4 regions of the Pelotomaculum sp. FP genome follow, and region 1 is predicted to be linked to each of the others. Evidence: riboswitches for the same ligand, from Rfam matches in the RefSeq annotation. Region 1 holds a riboswitch; each other region holds the start of a gene.

Region 1 (3,988 bases):
GCAAGAACATTATTCCAAAGGAGATGTGTGTGGGCTGTATTGGGTTGGCGTCACCCACCGGGGCTTTGCGGAGAGCTTTGTTCAAAGAATGTTTTGCGATATCCACATGTTGTCTCATCTTAACAGCAGGGAGAATCGAAAGGAAAAGGCGGAGCGTAAACAATTAGAGGAACAAAACCGCAAGTTGCGGGAAAAATTTCTTATCCAAAAAAGTCTGCGCAAGGAGCAAAGCCGGGAACTGGCAGCAAGTAATAGAAGTCTTAAGCTGTTAGAAAGAAAACTGTCCGATCTGGAAAGGCATGTGAATTCACAAAAAGATACCCGGGAAATAGAGATCCAAGGCGAAACGCCATTATATCAGCAGCTGAAAAATGAAATAGATGAGCGGCGGAGGGAATTGGAACAGTCTTTTCACCATATACAAGATCTTACCAGGGAAAAAGAGAACCTTTCCAGGGAGCTGGCTTATCAACAAAAGGTAAACCAGCAAATATACGAGGAACTTCAGCGCATGTTGAAGGAGGTGTGCAACATGACGCCTGCATGTCAAAAGGCTGCCCGGGAAGTGAATCAGTGCAGGCGCCGGATTTTGATGGTGGGGGGAGTGAGTCGTTTAAGCGCTCTTTGTCAGGAAATGATAGAAGGAATGGGGTATGATTTTACTTATCATGATGGATACATGAATACCGGGGAGAATAAGCTCAAGCACCTGATTCATAATGTAGACATGGTTCTCTGCTCTACCGATTGCAACAGTCATGGAGCCTGTCAAAGTGTAAAAAAAATATGTAAACGTTTGAATAAGGATTGCTGTTTCTTAAATAACACCAGTTTAAGTTCCATATTTAAAATTGTCCAGAATATCAATACAGCGGAACCGGAGAGCGTGGCGCTGCGTTCTCAGCGAAGTTCCTAAATATTCCCTGTCAGGATAAAGAGCAGGATTACATAATGAAAATAAGATATAGAAGGAGTTAATTTTTATGAAAATTATTACGCTTATGGAGGAGCAAGAAATAGACCCTTTTGCAGGTAATATTGAGAAAGAAAACCTCGAATGGATGAGAAAGCGGGAGGGAAGAATGAAGAAAACAGGCGTCAATCGTGTCGCTGCAGGATTGGTATTGCAAGAAACTCCTGGTGAGCAAGGAATGACAGCCGCCGCGAAAGGGCTTCTTGATGAAGAAAAAAGGCTGCAACGGGAGATGTTTTTACTGGATAAAGAGCTTAAGCTGCAGTTTATAGAAGCCTTAAACAGGATGGAAGGAAAAGAATATATAGCTGCTTTCATTGCCTTTGGAGCTGCCCCAACGCTAATGGGCAAAAAACCTTCTTCTCTTATCGCCTTTAATAGTAAAGTAAAAGGTCATATGTTTTTATGGCAGCGGTACGGCAGAGAGGTATGTGAAGAACTCAAACTGCAATACCTCGTGCTTAAAGAAGGAGACGGGAATGTGCTGGTGCTCTTTTACAAGAGCGCAATGCTTGAGTTGTTTGTTAATACCGAGCGTAGTCTGCAATTCTTAAGAAGAATGGGTTATGGGGAAGCAGTGACCCTGGAGCAGAAGCTCCATATGTTGAAGAAAAGGTTTAAGGAGCTATGTCCTCATGAGGTAGGCATATTTCTGGGCATTCCCGTGGAGGATGTGGAAGGATTTATCAAGCATAAAGGGAAAGAGTGCCTCACCAGCAGGGATTGGAAGGTGTATAGGAATCCCAGGCGGGCCGAGATCCTTTTCAGAGTTTATGACACGGCAAGGAGCAGTGTTGCCAGGGCTGTTGTGGGGAATTCTAAAAAATGGGAATATTGTAGCGGCAACGAAGGTTGCGCGGAATCAGAAAGCTTGATGCCGCATTCCTATAATTGAAACTATAGACAGAATAATGAAAATAAAGTATAATGCAAATATTAATATTATTTGACATTACTTTACATGAAAAAACCAACTGATTGAGTAACAAAATATGAACGGGGAACCAGGTGAGAATCCTGGACGGTCCGGCCACTGTATGTTGGGTAGTAACTTCCACTAGCCACTGGATATTAGTCTGGGAAGGCGGAAGCGTCGATGACCCATGAGTCAGGAAACCTGTCTATGAAACATAGCGCTTTCCAGGGAAAGGCGCGTGATTTGACTGTCATAATGTTGACATCAAAGTCCCGGTTTTTCTATTGGAAGAGCCGGGGTTTTTATTTGCTGCTATTCAATTTTCGTTATTATTTTTCTTGCATAATAATGGTAATTAAAGCATATTTTTATTTTGTGGGGGGCTGTTATATTTCTTTAAAGAAGAGGTGCTTTATGAAAAGTAAATTTATATTTTTTTTATTTATGGGAGCCGTTCTTTTTTCCTTTGTAATAATAACACCTGCCCGATGCCAGGAAAGTGAAGAAGGACAGAGTTGGAATAAAGAGCAGGTTGTCAGGGCCAAGATTCTTAACGTCGAGGATAAATTAAATTCTCAAGAAGTTATGGGAGCGCCGGAAAAAGGAAAAGAACAATCAATTACTGTAAGAGTTCTGGGTGGACAGTATAATGGGCAAGTGCTTCAAGTGCCGCACACGATCTCGAATCATCCGGGCTATGATATAAATGTTCAGCCAGGTGACGAAGTTATTTTATATATAGAACCAGATGGAAACAGCATTAAAAATGCATACATTACAGATTATGCCAGGGATAAGAAATTGCTTTACATAACCTTGCTTTTTGTGTTTACTTTGTTATTGCTGGGAGGTAAAAAAGGGTTCAAATCAACTATCTCCCTAGTCATTACCATCGGAGCAATATTTCTGGTATTGCTTCCCCTGATACTACAGGGCTATGATCCGGTTTTAATGACTATTATTATATCTGCTGTGGTGGCAGCAGTAACCCTTGCCATCGTTGGAGGAATAACAATCAAGGCGTTATCTGCCCTCATAGGAACTACTGGAGGAGTGCTGACAGCAGGGCTATTAGCCTTGACTGTTGGAACTGCAGCCCAGCTTACCGGTTTCAGCGATGAAGATATGCACATGCTCCTTTACATACCTCACAGTATAGATTTCGATTGCCGCGGCCTGTTATTCGCAGGCATGATTATCGGAGCCCTTGGCGCGGTAATGGATGTGGGGATGTCCATCGCATCTGCCATAGAAGAAATAATGAGGGCTAATCCTGCCATAGGCACAGGTCAATTAATTCGAGCTGGCATGAACGTGGGGCGTGATATCATGGGTACTATGGCTAATACTCTTATTCTGGCATATACCGGAGGAGCCATTCCCCTCATGCTCGTATTCATGGCATATGATACACCTTTTTTAAAGATAATTAACCTCGATTTAATAGCCACTGAAGTTGTACGCGCCTTAACCGGCAGCATCGGGTTAATTATGGCTATACCTATTACTTCATTCACCTCCGGTATATTGTTTGGCTTGATAAAAAGGAACGTGAATCCGATAACATAAATATTAAATAATTGACATAATAACTAAAAAGTGTTTAAATGTGGGTAACTAAATAATTTTGTCCAGGTTCCTCCGCATGGCGGGGGTAAAAAGGGAACCGGGTGAAAATCCCGGACGGTCTGGCCACTGTAAGTGGGGAGCAACTCCCAAAATGCCACTGGATTTATAATCCGGGAAGGCGGGAGACACGCTGTGATCCGCAAGTCAGGAGACCTGCCTGGTCAATAGCGCCGCCTTCCGTAGAAAGGACAGGGCTTTAGCTGTGTTTATTAAGGTATGTACCTTGAAAAACCCGGCCTCTTAACGGATGAGGCCGGGTTTTTCATGTTGATATCTCCTTCTTTCGTTTTACCTGTTCAGTGATGAATAGGTATCCTTTTTAAAATAATTAGCAATTACATAGAGCCTTCAAACCCATACTTTTACAAGCCTTGATGCAGCATTCTCATGGATATTGAAATTATTCAGGCAGATTTTGTTTATTGAGGCACAGCAGAAGCAGAAATATCTTCTTAGGACAGGAGGTGGAT
Region 2 (3,988 bases), on a different contig from region 1:
ATATGGCCAAGCGTACCGGGGCGGTGGCCGCTATCAATGGAGATTTCTTTCAAATGGCGGAAAGCGGCCGGACCATCGGTTTAGCCTATCAAGGCGGGCAACTGGTGGAGAGCCCCGCCTTGCGTAATGATATGTATGGATTTGGCATTACCGAAGATAAACTGCCGCTGTTGGAAATCTTCAACTTTACCGGCCAGGTGGTTACAGAAGCCGGTAAAAGTTTTCCGCTGGCCGGAATCAACAAGCCTGGTTATCTCTTGATGAACGGACTTTCATCTGATGTGGATGCTCTGAATATGTACACAACGCTGTGGGGTACCACCAGCAGGGGTAAAATATCCGGCCTCACCGGGGTAAAAGTTGCAGTGGTCAGGAACGGAGTTGTCCAGCAGGTCTTAACCGACCAACCGGGCGTAACGATCCCGCAGGATGGTTTTGTCCTGCAGGGACATGGCCTGGCAGCCCAATTCATAACCGACAATATGCCGGTGGGTACAAAAGTTGACGCCAGCTACTCGGTGGCCCCTCAGGGAGACAAACTCCTGGCTGCGGTGGGCGGACAGGCACTGCTGGTTGAGGATGGCCACCTGCCTGCCTACTTTACCCAGAATATTTCTGGTAAAGTCGCCCGGACGGCGGTTGGTGTATCAAGTGACGGCAAGACTCTCTACCTGGTGGCGGTTGAAAGGAAGGCTGCTGCCGACGGGACTATAATCAGCAGGGGTATGAGCCAGGAGGAGTTGGCTGAATTTTTGATTTCAATCGGGGTTTGGAGAGCTGTTAATTTGGACGGTGGTGGTTCCACCACCATGGCCGCACGGAGCCTGGGTGACTTCGAGGCCGGCCTGATCAATCAACCACAGGGTTCTTCCTTGCGATCAGTTGCAGATGCTATAGGCGTTTTTTCGACAGCGCCGCAGGGCAGTTTGCACGGCATGGCTGTAAGCGGGCCGTCGTTGGCTCTTGCCGGAACACAAGCTTCATTTAGCGCCAAAGGGTATGATGAATACTACAATCCTGTAAGTATTAAACCAGCCGACATAAAATGGTCCGCAACTCCTTCAGGTGATTTTACCGGTAATGTTTTAATACCTAAGCAAGGTGGTACGGTAACCGTGACGGCCAAGCTGGATAACGTACAGAGTTCGGTGAATGTGCAGGTTGTCGGGCCGGAGTCACTATTAAGTTTAGCTGTAACACCGTCGGCTATTACTGTTAAGCCTGGGGAGAAGGTTCCCCTGTCGGCAAAGGTGAATACAATTTATGGTGATACCTTTGATTTAAAATTCCAGGATGTCACATGGACCATCAGCGGTTCAATAGGTAAGATTGCGGATGGCAGCTTTACCGCGACAGATCAGGTTGCTGAAGGTGAAATTAAGGCCACCTTCCAGGGGTTGAGCACATCGATACCGGTTACTGTTAAACCGTCCTGGGTAGAACTGCAGGCCCTTCCAGAGCAGGAATCATCTGCTGGACTGGATAGCTGGATTCATGTTACGTTCCCTGCGTCAAGCGTATCAGCGCCGGCCACGATAAGGCTGGCTTATGCCGCTGAGACTACCGGGTTGCCGGCGGACTGCATCAACCTCGGCGCAATAACGGTAAGCCCGGCGCCTGGGGAGAAAGCTGATCTCAAGGCCCCCTGGTGGCTGAGTTGGGATTATCAACCCGGTACAATAACTGGCCGTCCGGCCATCCTGATGTGGGATGATTCCACTAAAAAATGGGAAGAGCAGCCTGCCAGGCTGGATGACCAGGGTGAGGTGAAAACAATTAGCGCCCGGGTATGGGGGTTTGGCCAACTGGTCCTGGTGGATGACCATAGGAGACTTCCGTCCTTCAAGGATACCGGCAAGCACTGGGCCGAAGCGGCCATCAACGACCTGGCGGCGCGCGGGGTGGCCAACGGTTTTCCCGATGGCACATTTCTACCCGGTCAGGCCGTAACCAGAGCTCAGTTTGTCAAGCTGCTGTCATCAGCCCTGCAGTGGCCGGCCGTGGAAAAGTTACCGGCCTTTAAGGACAGCATACCAGACTGGGCCAGCAGCGCTGTCGCTGCCGCGGTTGCCAACGGAGTCGTCTCAGGTTACCCGGACGGTACCTTTAGGCCGGATTCATGCATTACCAGAAGTGAGATGGCTGTTATGATCAACCGGGCGCTGGCGCTGCAGGAGACAGACGAAAAGCTAAAGTATAAGGATACAGGAGCAATTCCCGATTTTGCCAGGACTGCGGTGGCCAAAGCTACCAGCGCCGGTTTATTGCAGGGCGAAGGCGGCTTATTCAGGCCCAAGGACGGGGCAACCCGTGCGGAAACAGCGGTGGTGGTCAGCCGGGTGCTTAAGTTGTGGGTTGAAAAATAGAAAATATTTCTGCCTTACACAGCAGGAATATATATGCCTAAAGTTGAATCTTTATAAAAATTATTACCGTGTTAAACCAACAGGTGCCCGCTGGGGAGAATAGGGAATCAGGTTTAAGTCCTGAGCGGTCCCGCCACTGTAAACAGGAGCGCTATCGCTAGTTTGCCACTGGCAGTTTGCCGGGAAGGTGCGATGTGTGATGAATGTGAGCCAGGAGACCTGCCTGTTGTGTCCACGAACCCTGCTTTGCAGGGGTATCCGATGGATGATGGTAAAATCCACGGCCTGATGAGGCTGTGGATTTTTGTTTTTCCTCAGCTGATTCCAAGTTCTAACTATATTAGGGAGGTTGAAAAACAATGCTTTATCAAACCATCAATCAAATTGGAGACCTGGATCGCAAGGCCATGGAAGAGGCGCAGAAACGGCTGGACAGCTTAATCAAGCCGCCGGGGAGCCTCGGCGTACTGGAAGAGATGGCAATACGCCTGGCCGGTATTACCGGCAAAGCCAAACCCCGCGTTCAGGGGAAATCGGTTATCGTCATGGCGGGGGACCACGGAGTGGTCGACGAAGGTGTGAGCGTAGCGCCCCGTGAAGTTACCGTCCAAATGATGCAGGCTATGGTAAATGGTGTAGCTGGAATAGGGGTTCTGGCAAGGCACGCTGCTGCCAGACTGGTTGTGGTCGATGTCGGTGTTCTCACGCCCGCCGCCTTGCCGGGTGTTGTACAGCGCAAGGTCAGGGCAGGTACCGGGAATATTGCCGCCGGCCCGGCTATGTCACGGGATGAGGCAGTGCAGGCCCTGGAAGTGGGGATAGAGGTAGCCCAGTCCGAGATTGACGCGGGAAGCAGCCTCCTCGCTACAGGAGATATGGGGATCGGCAATACCACCCCGAGCAGCGCTATCCTGGCAGCCTTTGGCGGCTATACAGCTGAAGAGGCGACCGGCCGCGGGACCATGGTCAACGACGAAGTTATGAGACTGAAGATTTCCGCGATAGCCAGGGCGCTCGCAAAAAACCGGCCGGATCCGGAAGACGCCCTGGATGTTCTGGCAAAAGTCGGCGGGCTTGAGATCGCCGGTCTGGCCGGTGTGATCCTGGGGGCCGCTGCCAGGCGGACGCCTGTGTTGATTGATGGATTTATAACCACCGCGGCAGCCCTGGTGGCCTTCAAACTGCAGCCTAAATCCCGCGAATATATGATTGCCTCCCACCTGTCCGGTGAACAGGGACACCGCCTTATGTTGGACCTGTTGGACCTGCGCCCGGTGATTCACCTGCAAATGAGGCTCGGGGAGGGAACGGGAGCCGCTCTAACCATGAGCCTGGTTGAAGCTGCCACGAAAATAATGCGGGAGATGGCTTCTTTTGACGAAGCCGGCGTCTCCGACCTGGAAGAAGATAAAATACTGAAATAAGAACGCGGCGCCAGTAGCGGATGAAAACTAGTCAATGTGGGTGCGATCTGTATTAAATTTCAGATTAGTTATATTTTTAACTTGATATGGTTCTATTGTGTTATACTATTACTTACAGGTAGTAGTTAAGAAACAACTGCAGGATCCCTGCCGGAGGGAAATAAAATAAAAGCAGCTTTATACTGCTGAGGTGGTGAG
Region 3 (3,988 bases), on a different contig from region 1:
GGATGTGGTTGTTTTACGAGCACCCGGAGGTTGAGTTTGAATTTTTGAAGCTTAAGTTCCTCGACATACGCAAGCGGACGTATAAGTTCCCCAAATTAGGCCGTCAGGCCAGGCTGGTGGCAATACCTACAACCAGCGGCAGCGGCTCGGAAGTCACTGCCTTTGCCGTGATTACGGACCGGGGCAAAGATATCAAGTACCCCCTGGCGGACTATGAACTGACCCCGGACGTGGCCATTGTTGACCCTGATTTTGTGGAATCGCTGCCAAGTTCTCTGGCTGCTGACTCTGGTCTGGACGTGCTGTCTCATGCGATAGAGTCTTATGTGTCGGTGATGGCTTCAGAATTTACCGATTCCCTGGCCTTAAAGGCCATCGAACTGGTTTTCCGCTACCTGCCGAGTTCCTGGCAGGAAGGCGAGCGTTCGGCCAGGGAAAACATGCACTATGCCTCGACCATAGCGGGCATGGCTTTTACCAACGCCTTTTTGGGTATAAACCACAGCCTGGCCCACAAGGTGGGGGGAGAATTTGATATCCCGCACGGCCGGGCGAATGCTATTTTGCTCCCGTATGTAATTGAGTACAATGCCGCGCTGCCCACTAAATTTGTTTCCTTTCCGAAATACGGACACTTTATTGCCGCTGAAAAATACCGGCAGATAGCCGCCTACCTCGGCCTTCCCGCGGCAACACCCGAGGAGGGTGTGCGCAGCCTGGTCGATGCGGTGCGGAAATTGAACAAAAGCCTGGGTGTTCCGGCTACATTTAACGAACTGGGTGTTGCCCGGCAGCAATTTATGGCCAAGCTTCCACATGTGGCCGAAAAAGCTTTCGAAGACCAGTGTACAACAACCAATCCCCGCCTGCCTCTGATTGCCGAGCTTGAAGAAATTCTGCGTCAGTCCTATGACTCTGCGGTTTATCAGGAAAATGACGCCGTTTATGAAACCAGGCCGCAGTCGCCGGGCTTATTATACGACCCGCCGGAGCGCGAAAATAACCTGCTGCAGTAAGGCGCGTTGACTTTGCGCAGACCTATTGCATCCAAACATTCTAATTCTGCAGCCAGGAAGAAAATATCAAGGCAGGTTGCATCAGCCAGAATAAATAATATATGGACAAATGTAGAAAACAGTGTTAGTATGATTTAAAGTAATAACTTGTTGCAGGTGTCCCCATTTTTAACAGGGATGAAAAGGGAACCGGGTGCAAATCCCGGACGGTCCGGCCACTGTAAGTGTGGAGCCGCTCCAATTTACCACTGGGTCACAGGATCTGGGAAGGTGGAGCCGGCAGCGAAACACGAGTCAGTAGACCTGCCTGAGCAAAAGTCACGTGCCTCCTGCCTCGGAAAGGAAGGCGCCACAGGGAGCTAGGAGAAGGTTTTACCGCCTTTTTTGGACAGCCCGGCTTTTGCTATAAGCCGGGCTTTTCCATGTTATATCTCCTCCTTTTCGTATGGTTTCCCCGCGCAAGGGGCCGGCAGGCGCAGCCTGCCGGGATCACTTTTCAAACAATAGTCAATTTTTTAATAGATCATGATTCCTCGAGCTTTCTTAAATGAAACCTTGACTGCTCAATTAACCGGGATATGTCATTATCAATATATCAATTCGACGGGCAGGTCTCAATGCAGCAGGAGTTCGTACTGAAATTCAAAAAAAAAGAGCGCCAAAGGCTTTGGGTGATAGTTTTACTGGCCGTCCTGCTGGTGGCCGCCTGCCTTTATTTTACCGGTCTGGGCGTGGTCAAGATTCCGCCTGCGGAGATAGCGCGGATTATATTCACATCATTTAGCGCCGGCAGCGCCACATCCGGAGCGCTGGATGACGTACACCAGGTAGTACTCATGGATATCAGGCTGCCGCGGATCATTGTAGCCGTTCTGGTAGGGGCCGGCCTGGGCGCCGCCGGCGCCGTTTTTCAGGGGCTTCTGATGAACCCGCTGGCCGATCCTTATACCCTTGGTGTTTCTACCGGAGCTGCTTTTGGGGCCACGCTGGCCATCTTCTTCGGGATCTATCTGCCTGGTGACCTGGCAAGCCTTTCCATATCATTATTGGCTTTGGCCGGCGCACTGCTTGCTTTGGCTGTAGTGTACGGTCTGGCTTTGGCTGACGGAGTTTTAGCTGTGACCAACCTGATTCTCTCCGGTGTTATCGTCAGCGCCATTCTTTCTGCGGCCATCAGCTTTGTCAAGAGCCTAGCCGGGGAAGGAGTGGGCTCAATCGTTTTCTGGCTGATGGGAAGCTTTGCCTCGCGGAGCTGGCATCATGTTTACCTGTGCCTGCCCGCGGTCCTGGTTGGCATTGCTGTTTGCTGCTATTTTGCTGACGACCTCAACGTACTCAGCCTGGGCACAAAACAGGCCAGGCAGTTGGGCGTCAATGACGGCCAGGTGACCACGATCCTGCTTGTGGCCTCGTCAATGATGACGGCGGTCTGTGTTTCTGTCTCCGGAGTCATCGGCTTTGTGGGTCTGATTGTGCCCCACCTGATGCGCATGCTGGTGGGTTCCGACCACCGCATCCTGCTCCCGGCTTCGGCCCTGGGCGGAGCCCTGCTGCTTTGTGGCGCCGATACCATTGCCAGAAGCCTTCTGGCCACGGAGATCCCGGTAGGTGTCCTTACAGCCCTGCTGGGCGGACCTTTTTTCTGTTATATTTTCAAGCTTAAAGCCAAAAAGCAGATTTACTAGGAGGCAGCCATGAAAGCAACTGCCCTGCTCTACACCGACGGGGTAACAATGGATTACGGAATTCAAGCGGCACTGCAGGAAGTCAGTATGGAAATCAGGCATGGTGGTTTTTACGGGCTCCTCGGGCCCAACGGCAGCGGCAAAACGACTTTAATCAGTGTGCTCAGCGGCGCCATGAAACCTACCTCCGGGCGCGTTCTCTGGCAGGACCGGGACCTGAGCGGCTATAGCCGCAGGGAAATTGCCCGGAGTTTTGCGGTAGTGCCACAGGATTATTATATAAATTTCCCCTTTTCCGTAACGGAAATCGTCATGATGGGACGCAAGCCGCACCTGAACCGCTTTGCCAGGTCTACCGGCGCCGACCTGGAGGTAGTGTACCGGTGTATGGAGGTATGCGGGATTATGGAACATGCTGAAAAGCCCATCACCAACTTGAGCGGCGGTGAACGACAGCGGGTGATTCTGGCGCGGGCGCTGGCCCAGACGCCGGAAGTGCTTTTTCTCGACGAAGCCACTTCCAATTTGGATATTTGCCACAAGATCGAGTTGATGAGCCTGGTGAAAAGAATGAATGTAGAGCAAGGCTTGACGGTAATTGCCGCGATGCACGACCTGAGCCTTGCCGGTATATTTTGTGATGAACTGGTCTACCTGGAAAGGGGCAAGGTGGTCTGCAGCGGTCCGGCAGAGCAGGTTTTTAACGAAGAAGTTATAAGCAAGGTTTTCAAAATCAAGGTGCAAATACAGAAAAACACCTGCAATGGTGTATATAACCTGTCGCTTTTGCCGGAACTGGCCTAAAAGGAGGAAAAGCAAATGTTTTTGCATCGTAGAAAGCTTATAATTTTGTTTATCTTCTTGCTGCTTTTTGGCATGCTGGCCGGATGCGGCTCATCCAAAACCACGGAGGAATCCGGCGGGATTGTCGTAGTCGACGACCTCGGCAAGGAAATCAGGCTTAAAGAAACGGCCAGGCGCATTGTATCGCTGTACCCGGCCCACACGGAGAACCTCTTCGCCCTGGGCTTGAGCGAGGAGATCGTAGGTGTTTCCGGTAATGAGACCTACCCGCCTGAAGCGCTGACAAAACCAGGGTTCAGCTTCCGGGGAGACACTGAAAGGGTTATTGCCGCCAGGCCGGATCTGGTCTTAAGCAGGCCTTTTATATCAAACGCCAATCCCGATTTTATCACCAAACTGGAAGCCGCGGGTATACCAGTTGTGACCCTGTACCCGGAGAACATCGAGCAATTCTTTACGTATCTTCAGAAACTTGGCAAGCTA
Region 4 (3,988 bases), on a different contig from region 1:
GCCTTATCTGGTTGGTATAAAAAACGTTTTCATGTAGACCTTGACCCTGACCGCGAGATCCTGGTGCTGATGGGTTCCCAGGATGGTCTCGCTCATTTGGCCATGGCTTATGTTAACCCGGGAGATCTGGCCCTGGTACCCGACCCTGGATACCCAATTTACAGCTTCAGCATTCAGATGGCAGAGGGAAACATTTATCCTCTTCCCCTCCTGGCAAAAAACCGGTTCCTGCCTGATCTTTCCCAAATTCCGGAGGAAATTGCCGCCAAGGCCAAAATGATGTGGCTTAATTACCCCAATAACCCGGTTGCCGTTTCAGCTGATTGGGAATTTTTTGGACAAGTGGTAGAGTTTGCGCGCAAATATGACATCCTCGTCTGCCATGACGTGGCCTACGCCGAACTGGCTTACGACGGTTTTAAACCTATGAGCTTTTTGGAAGTCCCCGGCGCAAAGGAAGTGGGGGTTGAGTTCTACTCACTTTCCAAGACCTACAATATGGCTGGCTGCAGGGTCGGCTTTGCCGTAGGCAATGAAAAGGCCATATCCAATCTGGCCCTGGTCAAATCCAACATTGATTACGGAGTGTTTTTTGCGGTCCAGGAAGCTGCTGTAGCAGCCCTGACCGGTCCGCAGGAATGCGTCAAAGAGAATGCGCGTACCTATCAGAGGCGCCGCGATGTGCTTGTTGACGGACTGGCCAAGTTGGGTTGGCAGATGCCCAAGCCCAACGCGTCCATGTTTTTATGGGCGCCAATTCCACGCGGGTATACTTCCTCCAGCCATTTTGCCGCCGACCTGCTGGAAAGAGCCGGCATAATTGTTATTCCCGGTATCGCTTTCGGTGAGATGGGAGAGGGTTACGTCAGGATTGCCCTGGTCAAAGACGAAATCATGCTGGCTGAGGCAGTACAGAGGATTGGTCAAAATTTTAATTTCCTTTAGCAATCACTTAGTGAGGGAACCTGCTCAAATGTCTATTAGCCTTCAAGCCGGCATATACTAGGATCGAAACACCTGGTGAGGAGATGCCGCCGTGGAAGAAAGGATGGATGTTGATTTCTTAAGGGATAGGGTCCTTGAGCTTGAGGAAAAAGTTGAACAGCTCAGGTTAAGCCGGAGAGTACTCATGAACTTGATTGAAAAAATTGAAAAGGATAAAGCTGGATTTTTATCCCGCCTGGAAAGGGAAAATCGTAAACTTCAACATAACAATTATCGCTATGCCCAACGGTTATTACATAAAAACAGGCAGATAGTGGAGTTGGAGTCAAAACTTCAGGATGGCGCCTCTCAAAATTTTCGCAAATAAATAATCTATCCACAGATATATACACAGGATGGCAATAATTGTTAGTATTAGCATAATACGCCTTGATTAAGGTTTAATCGACAAGCAATAGACCCGGGGGGGTCTTTTTTTTGGTCATATATGGTATAATGCTATATATTACAAATATTATGAATGGCGGCGGTTTTGGTGCGAATAGCCGTGATTGACGGGCAGGGCGGAGGTATAGGCAAACACCTTACTGAAAGACTGCGCCGGGAATTACCTGAAAATATTGAGTTTTTGGCCCTCGGAACCAATGCTCTGGCCACTTCCGTGATGTTGCGGGCAGGCGCCAACGAAGGAGCAACCGGCGAAAATGCCGTGCTCTACAATTCCTTACGGGTTGACATCATTGTCGGGCCAATCAGCATTCTTTTTCCAAATGCCATGCTGGGTGAGTTGACTCCCAAAATGGCGGAAGCCATTGCTTCCAGTCCCGCCCGCAAGGTGCTCCTGCCGCTTAGCCGCTCCGGCATTGATATTGTCGGCTTAAAGGCTGAGCCGTTACCGCACCTGATCGAAGAATTGGTTAAAAAGGTAAAGGATATTATTACATGATAAATAGTTCTTGCTCTGCAGGATAATGGTAGATGATGTGGAATATGAAAAATTAAATTGCCGCAGTCGCCCTTTTGGGTGTAATTGGGGAATCAGGTGCGATACCTGAGCGGTCCCGCCACTGTAACCGGTTACGCGCACAGCGCTTTAATGCCCGGCCAGGCTTATTAAAGGGGAGTAAATGCGGGTAAACGGAAGCCAGGATACCTGCCTGCGGGTAACGACCGGACTTCCTTCGAGGTAAAGGGGACGGCGGGTAAAATTGCTTTACACAAACCCCGTTCCTTTAAGGAGGCGGGGTTTTACTATGGTAAGCCCATTTAAAGTATTGATCGGCTGGTGGATTATGAAAGGTAAACTTATCCTGGTATTGGGAGGAGCCCGCAGCGGTAAAAGCGAGCTGGCTGAGAACATAGCTTCACGGCTTGGAGGGGCTGTTAAATATATTGCCACTGCCACAATACAAGACCCGGAAATGGCTGAAAGGGTCAAACTGCACCAGGGACGAAGGCCTGCATCCTGGCTCACGTTCGAAGAACCGACAAATATCCTTGGGGTTTTAAAAAATGGAAAGCAGGGCGATGTGTTTCTTCTGGACTGCGCCACCCTTTGGCTTACCAATCTTCTTTTGGCAGAAAACCTGCCACGCTGCGGAGCTGCGACTGCTGAAAAGCAGGAATATATCCTTGGGCAGGCTCAAGCCGCAGCCGAAACGATTCACCAGGGCCACCACCTGATTATCGTTTCAAGCGAAGTCGGGTTGGGCCTGGTTCCGGACTATCCCTTAAGCAGGACGTTCCGGGATCTGGCAGGAAAGGTCAATCAGCTTCTGGCCTCAAAGGCGGACCAGGTCTACTTAACAATAGCCGGGCTTCCTCTGGAGATAAAGTCGCTGGCAGAGCAAAAATGGAGTGATTGATTATGTCGGCCAAAACGATCATGATTCAGGGAACAGCTTCACACGTAGGCAAGAGCGTTCTGGTTGCTGCGCTTTGCCGCATTTTTAAACAGGACGGTTACCGTGTCGCCCCTTTTAAGTCACAGAACATGGCCCTGAATTCCTTTGTCACCAGAGACGGCGGTGAAATGGGGCGGGCTCAGGTGGTGCAGGCCGAAGCTGCGGGTCTGGAGCCTTCTGTTGACATGAACCCGATTCTGCTCAAACCTACCGGACACGCATCGTCCCAGGTGGTGGTCCTGGGCAAGCCGGTGGGCAACCTGTCCGCCATGGGTTACCATACGGATTACGCGCCTAAAGCCCTGGCAATAATCGAAGGAGCTCTGAACCGGCTGCTTGCGGCAAATGACATGGTGGTGATCGAAGGCGCCGGAAGCCCGGCTGAAGTCAATCTTCAGGAGCACGAAATTGTCAACATGCGTATCGCCAGGATGGCGCAAGCCCCGGTTTTGCTCGTAGCCGATATTGATAAAGGGGGAGCCCTGGCCTCAGTAGTAGGCACCCTGGAACTGATAGCTCCCGACGACCGCGCGCGTGTACGCGGAATTATTATCAACAAATTCCGCGGTGATATCAGCCTCTTTCAACCCGCGGTGAAATTTTTGGAAGAGAAAACCGGTAAACCGGTAATCGGGGTGGTCCCTTATTTTCAGGGGTTCAGGGTTCAGGAGGAGGATACCATACCTGAGGATAGAAGCCGTGCCGAACTGGTCGAAGAACAGGGCTGGGTTGATATAGCGGTTGTTAATCTACCGCACATCTCCAATTTCACGGACTTTGACCCGCTGGAGGACGAGCCTGACGTCAGGCTCCGGTACGTAAGCAAGGGAAGCAACCTGGATGAACCGGATTTAATCATCCTGCCGGGCAGCAAGAATACCATCGGCGACCTGGCATTCCTGAACCGTTCCGGATTAGCGGCGCAGATCGTTGAGTTTTACCGCAGGGGAACCCCTGTCATCGGCATCTGCGGGGGGTTTCAGATGCTGGGCAGGGAACTAAATGACCCTCTGCATACCGAGTCTGAAATTCCACGCCTAGACGGGCTTGGGCTCCTGGACACTTCAACTACTTTTGCTCCGGAAAAAATCACCACCCAGGTGGAGGCTGAAGTTGCCGGTTCCGGGCTTTTTCTTTGC

Evidence for each region. A riboswitch is a leader RNA that binds a small molecule or an ion and turns the genes downstream of it on or off. The one in region 1 is predicted to bind cobalamin.
Region 2: another riboswitch for cobalamin. It lies ahead of cobT (nicotinate-nucleotide--dimethylbenzimidazole phosphoribosyltransferase); the one in region 1 lies ahead of Psfp_RS05545 (YibE/F family protein).
Region 3: another riboswitch for cobalamin. It lies ahead of Psfp_RS03080 (iron ABC transporter permease); the one in region 1 lies ahead of Psfp_RS05545 (YibE/F family protein).
Region 4: another riboswitch for cobalamin. It lies ahead of cobU (bifunctional adenosylcobinamide kinase/adenosylcobinamide-phosphate guanylyltransferase); the one in region 1 lies ahead of Psfp_RS05545 (YibE/F family protein).

What each region holds. Positions count from the first base shown of each region.
Region 1 is NZ_QFGB01000009.1:54,517-58,504, forward strand. It holds gene Psfp_RS05535 (DUF2325 domain-containing protein) at 1-916, shown strand, start outside; gene Psfp_RS05540 (DUF3793 family protein) at 984-1,868, shown strand; cobalamin riboswitch at 1,932-2,113, shown strand; gene Psfp_RS05545 (YibE/F family protein) at 2,238-3,458, shown strand; cobalamin riboswitch at 3,506-3,694, shown strand.
Region 2 is NZ_QFGB01000063.1:15,830-19,817, forward strand. It holds gene Psfp_RS18035 (S-layer homology domain-containing protein) at 1-2,366, shown strand, start outside; cobalamin riboswitch at 2,431-2,608, shown strand; gene cobT (nicotinate-nucleotide--dimethylbenzimidazole phosphoribosyltransferase) at 2,726-3,790, shown strand.
Region 3 is NZ_QFGB01000004.1:120,702-124,689, forward strand. It holds gene adhE (bifunctional acetaldehyde-CoA/alcohol dehydrogenase) at 1-1,016, shown strand, start outside; cobalamin riboswitch at 1,154-1,342, shown strand; gene Psfp_RS03080 (iron ABC transporter permease) at 1,634-2,701, shown strand; gene Psfp_RS03085 (ABC transporter ATP-binding protein) at 2,711-3,505, shown strand; gene Psfp_RS03090 (ABC transporter substrate-binding protein) at 3,521-3,988, shown strand, end outside.
Region 4 is NZ_QFGB01000010.1:80,809-84,796, forward strand. It holds gene Psfp_RS06110 (LL-diaminopimelate aminotransferase) at 1-945, shown strand, start outside; gene Psfp_RS06115 (translation initiation factor 2) at 1,049-1,312, shown strand; gene Psfp_RS06120 (DUF3842 family protein) at 1,481-1,891, shown strand; cobalamin riboswitch at 1,939-2,121, shown strand; gene cobU (bifunctional adenosylcobinamide kinase/adenosylcobinamide-phosphate guanylyltransferase) at 2,199-2,810, shown strand; gene Psfp_RS06130 (cobyric acid synthase) at 2,813-3,988, shown strand, end outside.